4 linked regions of the Spirulina major PCC 6313 genome follow. Each later gene encodes a partner of the first gene's protein in a complex. Links are inferred from orthologs where the notes say so. Each region holds a gene or a part of one and is shown in the gene's direction. Other genes may lie near its edges. The genes, in order: SPI6313_RS10820, ndhC, SPI6313_RS03515 and nuoH.

Region 1 (3,046 bases):
TGGGTGGAACATGAAATATTTGCTCTTTAGCATCAAAGTAAAGAACCCAAGGATCATCAGGAGTTGCTGGCATTTCTTTATCACGTGCCAATCCAGCAGCAAGCGCAGTCAAACGTTGTTGTCCATCGACAACCCATAATGCTGAATTTGACTCTGGTGCATCGACTCTAACAGAACCATATCGTATGACAGAAGCAGGAGCATACGCTCTTCTCATCAAAAAAGAGCCAACAGGATACCCTTGATAGATGCTGTCAAAAAACAATTTCACGTCCCCTGATTCCCATCGGAGTGGGCGCTGAAAATCGGGAACTCGTATTAAGCCACGCTTAATTTCGCGAATTAATGCCTCAACCGTAAAAGTCTCTGCTTGGAGATGAAGCCGTTTTTTTTCTGATGCGGTCATAATTTCCCAGAAAGATCCTCAATTAAAGCGACTGTTGAGGTTCGTTTGTACTCTATATAGCTGTATTATATAAGTTTTACCTCAGCAGGTGGTAGGTTTCACATTCTGAGAAGGAATGACCGAGCTTAGTGTCACCCTAACTATGTATTAGACCGCGATCGCAGGATAACTCCCCTCAGCAGGGTGTTGTCAAGTATGTGCGATCTAACTCCGATACTATGGGTGATTCCAGCGATCGCAAGATAACACCCCCCTATGGGGATTTCTACCGCAATCAGAGTCAGTGCGATGAAAACACCACAGCAGCAGCCCAAGCGCCTCGACTGCGTCGGAACCACCGGCAGCCTCTTCGCCATCCGCCGAGTATCATTTCGATAAGGCATTCAAATCACCCAACACCCCGCCTCAATGGCCATCAAACGGATCGCAAGGCCCAGAGCTTTCTATAATGGTCAAAGCATACACCGACTAAAACATCGGGGTTACCGCCCCGCATCGCACATCAACAGAGGGAAACCGCCGATCTATGGCACAGATAGAAACCAGAACCGAACCCATGGTCTTGAACATGGGGCCACACCATCCCTCGATGCACGGCGTTCTACGACTCATCGTCACCCTCGACGGGGAAGACGTTCTCGACTGTGAACCCGTGATCGGCTACCTCCATCGAGGGATGGAAAAAATCGCCGAAAACCGTTCCACCGTGATGTTTGTCCCCTACGTCAGCCGTTGGGACTACGCCGCCGGAATGTTCAACGAGGCGATCACCGTCAACGCACCGGAAAAACTCGCGGATATTGAAGTCCCCAAGCGGGCGCAATATATTCGCGTCATCATGCTCGAACTCAATCGCATCGCCAACCACCTCCTGTGGCTTGGTCCCTTCCTCGCAGACGTGGGTGCACAAACCCCCTTCTTCTACATCTTCCGCGAACGAGAATTAATCTACGACCTGTGGGAAGCCGCCAGCGGAGCACGGTTGATCAATAACAACTATTTCCGCGTCGGTGGCGTTGCCGTCGATCTGCCCTACGGTTGGCTGGATAAATGTATCGACTTTTGCGATTACTTCCTGCCCAAAGTGGATGAATATGAAAAGTTGATCACCAATAACCCCATTTTCCGCCGCCGCATCGAAGGCGTGGGCACCATTGGCCGCGATGAAGCGATCAACTGGGGTCTGTCGGGGCCGATGTTGCGCGGTTCCGGGGTGAAGTGGGATCTGCGCAAGGTGGATCACTACGAATGTTACGACGATTTTGACTGGGATATCCAATGGGAAACCAGCGGCGACTGTATGGCGCGGTATCTGGTGCGGATTCGGGAAATGCGTGAGTCGGTGAAAATCATTCGCCAAGCCTGCGCCGGGATTCCGGGCGGCCCCTACGAGAACCTGGAAGCGAAACGGATGATGGAAGGCCGCAAGTCCGAATGGAACGGCTTTGATTATCAATACGTGGCGAAAAAAGTGGCTCCGACCTTTAAGATTCCGTCGGGTGAGCATTATGTCCGCCTCGAAAGTGGCAAGGGCGAACTGGGTGTGTATATTGTCGGCAATGACAATATCTTTCCCTGGCGTTTTAAGGTGCGTCCGCCCGATTTCAATAACTTGCAAATTCTGCCCCAACTCCTGAAGGGGGTGAAAGTTGCGGATATTATGGCGATTTTGGGCAGTATTGACGTGATTATGGGATCGGTGGATCGCTAGCTAGACCCTCTCCTCCCCTCGTGCCGTGGCAGAACCATGACCTGAGGGGAGAAGAGCGATCGCACCGCCTTAAGTAACAGTTCGTTACATTTAGTGAATGAGTAATTAACCCCACTCAAAAGCCTTGTTACACTGAAACACAGCCCACGGGCCGCCTAGACCTGCCCATCCTAGGTCATCTCACCAAACATTAGCATTTCTCGTTTAATACTATGGTAGCGACCGCTGAACAAGCCAAATTTGATGAAATCCGTCCGGGGGTAAAATCTCCCGCCAAAGAAACGATTCTCACGCCTCGGTTTTACACCACAGACTTCGACGAAATGGCCAAGATGGATCTATCCGTCAACGAAGACGAATTAAGAGCCATCATCGAAGAATTTCGCACTGACTATAATCAAAAGCACTTCGTTCGTGATGATCAATTTGCCCAATCGTGGGATCATATCGACGGTGCGCAACGCCAATTATTTATTGAATTTTTAGAACGGTCTTGTACCGCTGAATTTTCTGGGTTCTTACTTTATAAAGAATTGGGCCGTCGTCTCAAGACCAAAAACCCCCTCTTGGCCGAAGGCTTCACGCTGATGTCGCGGGACGAAGCACGTCATGCGGGTTTCCTCAATAAAGCGATGTCTGATTTTAATTTGTCGCTGGATTTGGGCTTTTTGACCAAGAGCCGTAGCTATACCTTCTTTAAGCCGAAGTTCATTTTCTACGCGACTTATTTGTCGGAGAAAATCGGCTATTGGCGTTATATCACGATCTATCGTCACCTTGAACAACACCCAGAGGATCGCATCTATCCGATTTTCAATTTCTTTGAAAATTGGTGTCAAGATGAAAACCGCCACGGCGATTTCTTTGATGCCTTGATGCGGGCGCAACCGAGCATTCTCAACGATTGGAAGGCGAAACTGTGGTGCCGG
Region 2 (3,139 bases), 1.7 Mb from region 1 along the record:
ATGATTAGCTGCTACGGTAACGATGCCGAACTCGAACCCCAACGCCTTTTAGGAAGCGTGATCCGCACCCTCACGGACTACAAAATCATTTCGCGAGACCTGATTCACGACACCCTCGAAGATGCCAACCTGGACTATCTCAGCAATTCTGACCTCTCCGAACAGTTTGCCGAAATTGCCTTCGCGCCCCTGAATTTGACCCTCGATGAACTGTCAAAAGTCTGGTCGGTGTTTTTCCAAACGCCCTATTGTCTATCGGTGGCCTACAAAGCAACGGTGGCGATGATCGAAGGAGAAGCCACGGGGGAAGCACCGCTACCGGTGAGCGATCGCCAATACGGCGGCACGTCCCCCCTCGCCGGTCAACCGCAAATCACGGAGGTAATCAGCGATCGCGGTCGCTTCTACCCGATCGAAACCAGCAGCACCCTCCGCATCCGCGGCCAACATCTCAACGGCCCCGACACCTTCATCCGCATCGGCGCGATCGAAGCCGCCCCCACCGAACAGAGCGCCGATCAACTCCTCCTCAACCTCGCCACCCTGCCCACGGATCAACTCCGCGCCGGCATTCAAAGCCTCCAAGTGGTCTATCGCCAAGCCAAGGCCGACAATGGCAAACCCGCCCCCCGCGTCGAATCCAACACCACCCCTTTCGTCCTCCGTCCCACGGTGCAACACCTGGAGGTGGGGCAACTCACCGGCACAGCCCGGCGAGGGCGTAACGGCACGGTCACCGTGGAGAGCAATCTCCCGATGCTCCCTGAGCAGCGGGTGACCCTCTCGCTCCATGAGTGGTCTACGAATGATCCGGCGACCTACCTTTTTGAAGCCTCGGCCCGAGATGCGATCGCTACCGTTGTGGACATTCCGATCAAAAACGTCAAACCGGGGGACTATCTCGTCCGTCTCCATGTCGATGGGGCCGAGAGTTGCCTAGAGGTGGATCAAGATCCGGAGAGCGACACCTATGGCTGGTATGTCGGCCCCCGCTTACTGATGGTTTAAGCAAAGCTTAGGAGTGGATTGACTAATTCTTTCTGATGCTTCAGATTTAACGCAATTTCTTATCAACCTGATTACAAGGAATGATGATGGCGAGTTACTTGATCAAAGTTGCCGGTTTAGGATTTATTCATAAAAATTGGAAGACGGAAGAACCCCGCTTCTGCGCCGCCCAAGCCACCGCGAAAACCTGGACAACACGCAAAGCCGCCATTGGCTTCGGTTCTGAGCAGCTTACCCCCCGTCTCAAAATAGGCTGGGAACTCTGGGAACTCGACGATGAGACCCTAGAACCGGTCATTTTGCCCCGGTCTCTGTTTGAAAGCCAGCGCGGCTAGGATGCGACCCAGACCGCGCCCCGTTCTGCCAGTTATGATCTTTAGATCAACCCGACGATCGGCATGAAGTTCTATAATTAGGCCTTGTTAAGCGCAGCATTATAGGGAAATCCAAGTGTTTCACCTCAGTGGTTACGAATATTTTTTAGGCTTTCTCCTGATCGCCAGTTCCGTTCCGATCTTGTCGCTGATTGCGTCGAAAATCTTGCGCCCTCGTACCGGCGGGCCAGAGCGGCGCACCACCTACGAATCGGGAATGGAGCCTATCGGCGGAGCATGGATTCAATTCAACATCCGGTACTATATGTTCGCCCTTGTGTTTGTGGTCTTCGATGTTGAAACCGTGTTTCTCTACCCGTGGGCCGTCGCCTTTAGTCAATTGGGTTTGCTAGCCTTTATAGAAGCCCTCATCTTCATCGCAATTTTGGTTGTTGCCTTGGTGTATGCATGGCGTAAAGGAGCGTTAGAGTGGTCATGAATTTAGAATCAATCGAACAGCAAAACGTTGAAAAAATCTTAAATCCGGTGGCCCGCACCGGGGTTACCCAAGACTTATCGGAAAATATCGTCCTCACCACCGTAGATGACCTCTACAACTGGGCGAAACTATCCAGCCTCTGGCCCTTACTCTACGGGACGGCTTGTTGTTTTATCGAGTTTGCCGCGATGATCGGCTCTCGGTTTGACTTTGACCGTTTTGGTCTGGTGCCGCGTTCGAGTCCCCGGCAGGCGGATCTTTTGATTACCGCCGGCACGATTACGATGAAAATGGCCCCGGCCTTGGTGCGGCTCTACGAAGAAATGCCCGAACCGAAGTATGTGATCGCTATGGGAGCCTGCACGATTACCGGCGGAATGTTCAGTGTGGATTCGCCCAGTGCGGTGCGGGGTGTGGATAAGTTGATTCCGGTGGATGTTTATATTCCCGGTTGTCCGCCGCGCCCGGAAGCGATTATGGATGCGATCGTAAAGCTGCGCAAAAAGGTGGCCAATGAGTCGATCCAAGAGCGGGCCACGGTGCTAGAGCAGCAGCATGAATATTACTGCACGACCCACAACATGAAGGTGACGGAGCCGATTTTGACTGGGGAATATTTGCGATCGCCCGATCGCCAAGCCCCTACCAAAGAACTCACCGAAGCCTACGGGCTGCCCATTGCCCCCACCCGTCAAGATGTGAAAGAAGAGGTTGATCGTGGCTGAAGACAACACTCCCAACAACGCCCCGGAAGAAGAATCCACCGCCCTTGTGGCCGGCCCGGCATCATCATGGCTCACCGAGAATGGCTTTGACCATGGTTTGCTCGAACCGGATCACCTCGGCATTGAGATGATCCAAGTGGAGGCGAAGGTGCTCCTGCCCATCTGCACCGCGCTTCGAGCTTACGGGTTCAACTATTTGCAATGTCAAGGGGGTTATGATCTAGGCCCCGGTAAAGAACTCGTCAGTTTTTACCATTTGGTGAAAGTCAGTGACGATGCCGAAAGTACCGAAGAAATTCGGGTTAAGGTGTTCGTGCCCCGCGACAATCCCCATGTGCCTTCGGTTTACTGGATTTGGAAGGCGGCGGACTGGCAAGAGCGGGAAACCTACGATATGTACGGTATTGTCTACGATGGCCATCCCAATTTGAAACGGTTATTGATGCCGGAAGATTGGATCGGTTGGCCCCTGCGCAAGGACTATATTTCTCCCGATTTTTACGAATTACAGGATGCCCATTAAGGGCGATCGCTCACCCCGTCCGGGTGCTTGGGTTTAAGATCATCCTGAACAGAAAAGAGTGAGTGTGACA
Region 3 (3,008 bases), 1.7 Mb from region 1 along the record:
TTTTGAAGCCTCGGCCCGAGATGCGATCGCTACCGTTGTGGACATTCCGATCAAAAACGTCAAACCGGGGGACTATCTCGTCCGTCTCCATGTCGATGGGGCCGAGAGTTGCCTAGAGGTGGATCAAGATCCGGAGAGCGACACCTATGGCTGGTATGTCGGCCCCCGCTTACTGATGGTTTAAGCAAAGCTTAGGAGTGGATTGACTAATTCTTTCTGATGCTTCAGATTTAACGCAATTTCTTATCAACCTGATTACAAGGAATGATGATGGCGAGTTACTTGATCAAAGTTGCCGGTTTAGGATTTATTCATAAAAATTGGAAGACGGAAGAACCCCGCTTCTGCGCCGCCCAAGCCACCGCGAAAACCTGGACAACACGCAAAGCCGCCATTGGCTTCGGTTCTGAGCAGCTTACCCCCCGTCTCAAAATAGGCTGGGAACTCTGGGAACTCGACGATGAGACCCTAGAACCGGTCATTTTGCCCCGGTCTCTGTTTGAAAGCCAGCGCGGCTAGGATGCGACCCAGACCGCGCCCCGTTCTGCCAGTTATGATCTTTAGATCAACCCGACGATCGGCATGAAGTTCTATAATTAGGCCTTGTTAAGCGCAGCATTATAGGGAAATCCAAGTGTTTCACCTCAGTGGTTACGAATATTTTTTAGGCTTTCTCCTGATCGCCAGTTCCGTTCCGATCTTGTCGCTGATTGCGTCGAAAATCTTGCGCCCTCGTACCGGCGGGCCAGAGCGGCGCACCACCTACGAATCGGGAATGGAGCCTATCGGCGGAGCATGGATTCAATTCAACATCCGGTACTATATGTTCGCCCTTGTGTTTGTGGTCTTCGATGTTGAAACCGTGTTTCTCTACCCGTGGGCCGTCGCCTTTAGTCAATTGGGTTTGCTAGCCTTTATAGAAGCCCTCATCTTCATCGCAATTTTGGTTGTTGCCTTGGTGTATGCATGGCGTAAAGGAGCGTTAGAGTGGTCATGAATTTAGAATCAATCGAACAGCAAAACGTTGAAAAAATCTTAAATCCGGTGGCCCGCACCGGGGTTACCCAAGACTTATCGGAAAATATCGTCCTCACCACCGTAGATGACCTCTACAACTGGGCGAAACTATCCAGCCTCTGGCCCTTACTCTACGGGACGGCTTGTTGTTTTATCGAGTTTGCCGCGATGATCGGCTCTCGGTTTGACTTTGACCGTTTTGGTCTGGTGCCGCGTTCGAGTCCCCGGCAGGCGGATCTTTTGATTACCGCCGGCACGATTACGATGAAAATGGCCCCGGCCTTGGTGCGGCTCTACGAAGAAATGCCCGAACCGAAGTATGTGATCGCTATGGGAGCCTGCACGATTACCGGCGGAATGTTCAGTGTGGATTCGCCCAGTGCGGTGCGGGGTGTGGATAAGTTGATTCCGGTGGATGTTTATATTCCCGGTTGTCCGCCGCGCCCGGAAGCGATTATGGATGCGATCGTAAAGCTGCGCAAAAAGGTGGCCAATGAGTCGATCCAAGAGCGGGCCACGGTGCTAGAGCAGCAGCATGAATATTACTGCACGACCCACAACATGAAGGTGACGGAGCCGATTTTGACTGGGGAATATTTGCGATCGCCCGATCGCCAAGCCCCTACCAAAGAACTCACCGAAGCCTACGGGCTGCCCATTGCCCCCACCCGTCAAGATGTGAAAGAAGAGGTTGATCGTGGCTGAAGACAACACTCCCAACAACGCCCCGGAAGAAGAATCCACCGCCCTTGTGGCCGGCCCGGCATCATCATGGCTCACCGAGAATGGCTTTGACCATGGTTTGCTCGAACCGGATCACCTCGGCATTGAGATGATCCAAGTGGAGGCGAAGGTGCTCCTGCCCATCTGCACCGCGCTTCGAGCTTACGGGTTCAACTATTTGCAATGTCAAGGGGGTTATGATCTAGGCCCCGGTAAAGAACTCGTCAGTTTTTACCATTTGGTGAAAGTCAGTGACGATGCCGAAAGTACCGAAGAAATTCGGGTTAAGGTGTTCGTGCCCCGCGACAATCCCCATGTGCCTTCGGTTTACTGGATTTGGAAGGCGGCGGACTGGCAAGAGCGGGAAACCTACGATATGTACGGTATTGTCTACGATGGCCATCCCAATTTGAAACGGTTATTGATGCCGGAAGATTGGATCGGTTGGCCCCTGCGCAAGGACTATATTTCTCCCGATTTTTACGAATTACAGGATGCCCATTAAGGGCGATCGCTCACCCCGTCCGGGTGCTTGGGTTTAAGATCATCCTGAACAGAAAAGAGTGAGTGTGACACACTCACTCTTTGGCATGAAGGGGAGATTTTTGCTTTAACCTCCCTTGCCGGCGTTGCGGTGAAAAGTCAGATTGTTTCTCTGGGTGCTGGGCATGGGTTAAATGCCCACATCAATGGGGAAGCGGCGCATTAGATCGACGGCGCGGCGGGCATTTTGGCGGATAGTGTCGGAGAGGCCGGGGACGTGGGGAATTTGGGACAGAAAGTCTACGGTACGCCGTAACATTCGCACCAAATCACCCTCATCAAAACTGCAATTGTCGCCCAGGGTTTCCCAGGTCACACCGAGGGCCCATTGTTCCATCACGCCGATGATATTAAGGGTTTCGTCTTCGAGCCAGACGGGAAGGGCGACTTTGTAGCGGTGCTGCACTTTGATCAACTCTTTACGGAGGGGGAGCAAGTTGGCCAGGGCCACGAGCACTGATTCCGGGGGGGCGTAGTTTGTCCAGCTATCGGGGCGGGGGGGTTCGCTGATCAGGCTATAGACAGCGGCGGCGAGTTCCGGGGGGCCGAGGGGATCGAGGTAGCCGGACATCAGGGCGAGGCCGAGCCAGAGTTCGTTATCGCCGCGAATGGCGGCGGCGGCTTGGCCGATTTCGGTGGGGTCGTATTCGATCAGGGCATCGAATTCGCGGAGGACTTTGACGAGGTTGGAGAAGTCGCGCCAATGTTGGGTTTGGTGTTCTTTG
Region 4 (2,928 bases), 520 kb from region 1 along the record:
CCACCCCCCCCAAGGTCTACCAACAACTGGCAGAACTGGTCAACGGCAAGCGCACCCTACGGGATATTGCCATCTTGCTCAAACGTGATGTAGTTAGCATCACAAAATCCCTCCTGCCCTACATTCGGAAACACTACATCGGTCTCGTCGAAGTTAACGACATCCCTGGACCCGCCCCCCAGGCCGCACCCGATCCCGCCCTCCCACCCCGCACCGAGACCCGGCCCGACAAAGCATCTGTCCCCTCCAAAGGCCGGGTAATCTGCATTGATGACAGCCCCCAAATCGGTCATGCTCTCCAAGACTTACTCCAAAATGCAGGCTATGAGGTGATCTGGATTCAAGAAGCGGTGCAGGCCCTGCCGACGCTGTTGCAGAAGAAGCCGGATTTTGTGTTACTCGATCTCATGATGCCCATTGCCAACGGTTATGAAATTTGTAGCCAAATTCGCCGGGTGGGTCAGTTTAAAGACTTGCCGGTGGTGATTTTGACCAGCAATGATGGTTTAGTGGATCGGGTGCGGGCCAAGGTGGTGGGGGCGACGGACTTTTTGAGTAAGCCGATTAATGGCCCGAAGGTCTTGGGGATTTTAACGAAACATGGTCTTGGTTAACCGGTTGCCGAACAACTGGGATCGATTAGCCAAACTCATGGTTGATATTTGCGATCGCCCTCACTTCACGTCAGACCAGGCAACGTCCCACGATATACTGAATAATCAGTAATCACGGCAGGAATTATCCCTGCGTCTAACGCTGTTAACGGCTGAAATCCATGAATTCAGGAATCGATCTGCAAGGAAGCTTTATCCAGACTCTGACCGAATTCGGACTCCCTCAGGATGTCGCCCGTGCCCTTTGGATACCCCTTCCAATGGTGCTCGTGGTCATCGGAGCCGTCGTCGGAGTCCTTGTCACCGTTTGGCTAGAGCGCAAAGTCTCAGCAGCGGCACAACAACGGATTGGCCCCGAATTTGCCGGCCCCCTCGGTGTCCTACAACCCGTTGCGGATGGCCTTAAACTCGTCTTCAAAGAAGATGTCACCCCCAACAAGTCCGACCCGTGGCTCTTTACCCTCGGTCCCATCTTGGTGGTGATTCCCGTCATCCTCTCCTATCTCATCGTCCCTTTCGGACAAAACCTCTTGATCACCGACCTCAATGTCGGGATCTTCCTGTGGATCGCCCTCTCTAGCATTGCCCCCATCGGCCTGCTGATGTCCGGGTACTCCTCCAACAATAAATACTCACTCCTCGGTGGACTCCGCGCCGCTGCCCAGTCGATCAGCTACGAAATTCCCCTGGCCTTGGCGGTGTTAGCGGTCGTCATGATGTCCAACAGCCTCAGCACCATCGACATCGTCGAACAGCAATCCGGCTACGGCATCTTGGGCTGGAATATCTGGCGGCAACCGGTGGGATTCCTGATTTTCTGGATTGCAGCCTTAGCCGAATGCGAACGGCTTCCCTTTGACCTTCCCGAAGCCGAAGAAGAACTCGTCGCTGGGTATCAAACCGAATACTCTGGGATGCGATTTGCGCTCTTCTATGTGGGGTCTTACATTAACCTCGTGTTGTCTGCTCTAATCGTCGCCATCCTCTACCTCGGCGGCTGGGAATTTCCCGTTCCCCTCGATCAACTCGCCGGTTGGCTCGGAGTCAGCGAAACCACCCCCTGGTTACAAATGCTGACGGCATCCTTGGGGATCATCATGACCATCCTCAAAGCCTACGTGTTGGTCTTCCTGGCGGTCCTGTTACGCTGGACGCTCCCCCGTGTGCGCATTGACCAACTGTTAAACCTTGGCTGGAAGTTCTTACTCCCGGTTGCGTTGGTTAATCTTTTGCTCACCGCTGGTCTCAAGCTGGTGTTTCCGGTGGCCTTTGGTGGCTAATGTTCGTTTACCTACCCTGAAACCTCATGTTTAACTTTCTCAAACAAGTCGGGGACTACGCCAAAGAGACGGTTCAAGCTGCAAAGTTCATTGGTCAGGGTCTTTCCGTTACCTTTGACCATATGCAGCGGCGACCGGTTACGGTGCAATATCCCTACGAAAAACTCATCCCCTCCGAACGGTATCGGGGTCGGATTCACTATGAGTTTGATAAGTGCATTTCCTGCGAAGTCTGTGTGCGGGTTTGCCCGATTAATTTACCGATCGTGGATTGGGAATTTGATAAAGAAACGAAGAAGAAAAAGCTCAATCACTACAGTATTGATTTTGGGGTCTGTATCTTCTGCGGGAACTGTGTGGAATACTGTCCGACGAATTGCCTCTCGATGACGGAGGAGTATGAGTTGGCAACTTACGATCGCCACGAACTCAACTACGACAGCGTCGCCCTCGGACGCTTGCCCTACAAGGTGACGCAAGATCCGATGGTGACCCCGATTCGAGAGTTTGCCTATCTGCCGAAGGGCGTGGTGGATGGCCATGATTTGCCGGCTGGTGCGCAGCGAGCGGGTCAACGGCCTGAAGCGATCGCTGCCCAGCCTAGCCCTGATGACACGGACAAAAGCGATTAAGCCCTGCCCTCGATATCCCGTCTCTGTGGGCGGTGTCGTCTGCGATGCCCCCACCCCCATCGACCCCCTCTAGGAGATAATTTCGCGTGAATTTAGCAGAAGATGTTCAACTGATTTCCTTTGCCCTCTTAGGCATTTTGATGATTGCTGCCGCCTTGGGTGTTGTCCTCCTTGACCAAATTGTCTACTCCGCCTTCTTGCTGGGTGGTGTTTTTCTCTGTATTTCAGGCCTTTACGTGTTGCTCAATGCTGACTTCGTGGCGGCTGCGCAGATTCTGGTCTATGTGGGCGCGGTGAATGTGCTGATTCTGTTTGCCATCATGTTGGTGAATAAGCAGGAAGCCTTCAAACCCGTGGGGAATCGATGGCTGCGACAGGGGGCAACGGCGTTGGTCTGCGTGG

What was found.
Region 2: the proteins of SPI6313_RS10820 (region 1) and ndhC are in contact, whole or in part, in a cryo-EM structure (PDB 6ZJN), measured with the Thermus thermophilus proteins. The link is inferred for Spirulina major PCC 6313 from one-to-one orthologs. Residues at the interface, in WP_223903221.1 of Thermus thermophilus: Met26, Thr27, Asn29, Gly31, Pro32, His34; in WP_096411116.1 of Thermus thermophilus: Glu45, Ser46, Asn48, Pro50, Ala51, Gly52, Glu53.
Region 3: the proteins of SPI6313_RS10820 (region 1) and SPI6313_RS03515 are in contact, whole or in part, in a cryo-EM structure (PDB 6KHJ), measured with the Thermosynechococcus vestitus proteins. The link is inferred for Spirulina major PCC 6313 from one-to-one orthologs. Residues at the interface, in WP_011057128.1 of Thermosynechococcus vestitus: Pro17, His18, His19, Pro20, Ser21, Met22, Val25, Arg27, Met29, Thr31, Ile38, Asp39, Cys40, Glu41, Pro42, Val43, Ile44, Gly45, Tyr46, Leu47, His48, Arg49, Gly50, Met51, Lys53, Ile54, Asn57, Arg58, Pro65, Tyr66; in WP_011056552.1 of Thermosynechococcus vestitus: Leu46, Met47, Tyr48, Thr50, Ala51, Cys52, Phe54, Ile55, Glu56, Ala58, Ala59, Ile61, Gly62, Ser63, Arg64, Phe65, Asn76, Pro78, Thr89, Thr91, Lys93, Met94, Ala97, Leu101, Met123, Phe124, Ser126, Asp127, Ser128, Tyr129.
Region 4: the proteins of SPI6313_RS10820 (region 1) and nuoH are in contact, whole or in part, in a cryo-EM structure (PDB 6ZJN), measured with the Thermus thermophilus proteins. The link is inferred for Spirulina major PCC 6313 from one-to-one orthologs. Residues at the interface, in WP_223903221.1 of Thermus thermophilus: Pro35, Ser36, Asp139, Gly141, Ala142; in WP_096411122.1 of Thermus thermophilus: Ala224, Glu225, Gln226, Glu227, Ala295, Trp297, Phe298, Arg299.

What each region holds. Positions count from the first base shown.
Region 1 is NZ_KV878783.1:2,471,585-2,474,630, forward strand. Bases 130-3,024 are described here. They hold SPI6313_RS10820 (NAD(P)H-quinone oxidoreductase subunit H), read left to right. Parts: upstream 130-932; coding sequence 933-2,117; downstream 2,118-3,024. Other genes in these bases: SPI6313_RS10815 (DUF262 domain-containing protein), read right to left, coding at 130-406; acsF (magnesium-protoporphyrin IX monomethyl ester (oxidative) cyclase), read left to right, coding at 2,330-3,024. In the rest of the region: more of SPI6313_RS10815, read right to left, coding at 1-129; more of acsF, read left to right, coding at 3,025-3,046.
Region 2 is NZ_KV878783.1:773,145-776,283, forward strand. What follows is about bases 152-3,139. They hold ndhC (photosynthetic/respiratory NAD(P)H-quinone oxidoreductase subunit C), read left to right. Parts: upstream 152-1,458; coding sequence 1,459-1,821; downstream 1,822-3,139. Other genes in these bases: SPI6313_RS03500 (Pvc16 family protein), read left to right, coding at 152-1,008; SPI6313_RS03505 (hypothetical protein), read left to right, coding at 1,089-1,343; SPI6313_RS03515 (NADH dehydrogenase subunit K), read left to right, coding at 1,818-2,546; SPI6313_RS03520 (NAD(P)H-quinone oxidoreductase subunit J), read left to right, coding at 2,539-3,069. Outside these bases: more of SPI6313_RS03500, read left to right, coding at 1-151. UniProt on the Escherichia coli protein: NDH-1 shuttles electrons from NADH, via FMN and iron-sulfur (Fe-S) centers, to quinones in the respiratory chain. The immediate electron acceptor for the enzyme in this species is believed to be ubiquinone.
Region 3 is NZ_KV878783.1:773,969-776,976, forward strand. What follows is about bases 1-2,857. They hold SPI6313_RS03515 (NADH dehydrogenase subunit K), read left to right. Parts: upstream 1-993; coding sequence 994-1,722; downstream 1,723-2,857. Other genes in these bases: SPI6313_RS03500 (Pvc16 family protein), read left to right, coding at 1-184; SPI6313_RS03505 (hypothetical protein), read left to right, coding at 265-519; ndhC (photosynthetic/respiratory NAD(P)H-quinone oxidoreductase subunit C), read left to right, coding at 635-997; SPI6313_RS03520 (NAD(P)H-quinone oxidoreductase subunit J), read left to right, coding at 1,715-2,245; SPI6313_RS03525 (DEAD/DEAH box helicase), read right to left, coding at 2,414-2,857. In the rest of the region: more of SPI6313_RS03525, read right to left, coding at 2,858-3,008. UniProt on the Escherichia coli protein: NDH-1 shuttles electrons from NADH, via FMN and iron-sulfur (Fe-S) centers, to quinones in the respiratory chain. The immediate electron acceptor for the enzyme in this species is ubiquinone.
Region 4 is NZ_KV878783.1:2,990,884-2,993,811, reverse strand. The notes cover bases 58-2,834. They hold nuoH (NADH-quinone oxidoreductase subunit NuoH), read left to right. Parts: upstream 58-775; coding sequence 776-1,894; downstream 1,895-2,834. Other genes in these bases: SPI6313_RS13140 (NADH-quinone oxidoreductase subunit J), read left to right, coding at 2,613-2,834; ndhI (NAD(P)H-quinone oxidoreductase subunit I), read left to right, coding at 1,921-2,526; SPI6313_RS13155 (response regulator), read left to right, coding at 58-614. In the rest of the region: more of SPI6313_RS13155, read left to right, coding at 1-57; more of SPI6313_RS13140, read left to right, coding at 2,835-2,928. UniProt on the Escherichia coli protein: NDH-1 shuttles electrons from NADH, via FMN and iron-sulfur (Fe-S) centers, to quinones in the respiratory chain. The immediate electron acceptor for the enzyme in this species is believed to be ubiquinone.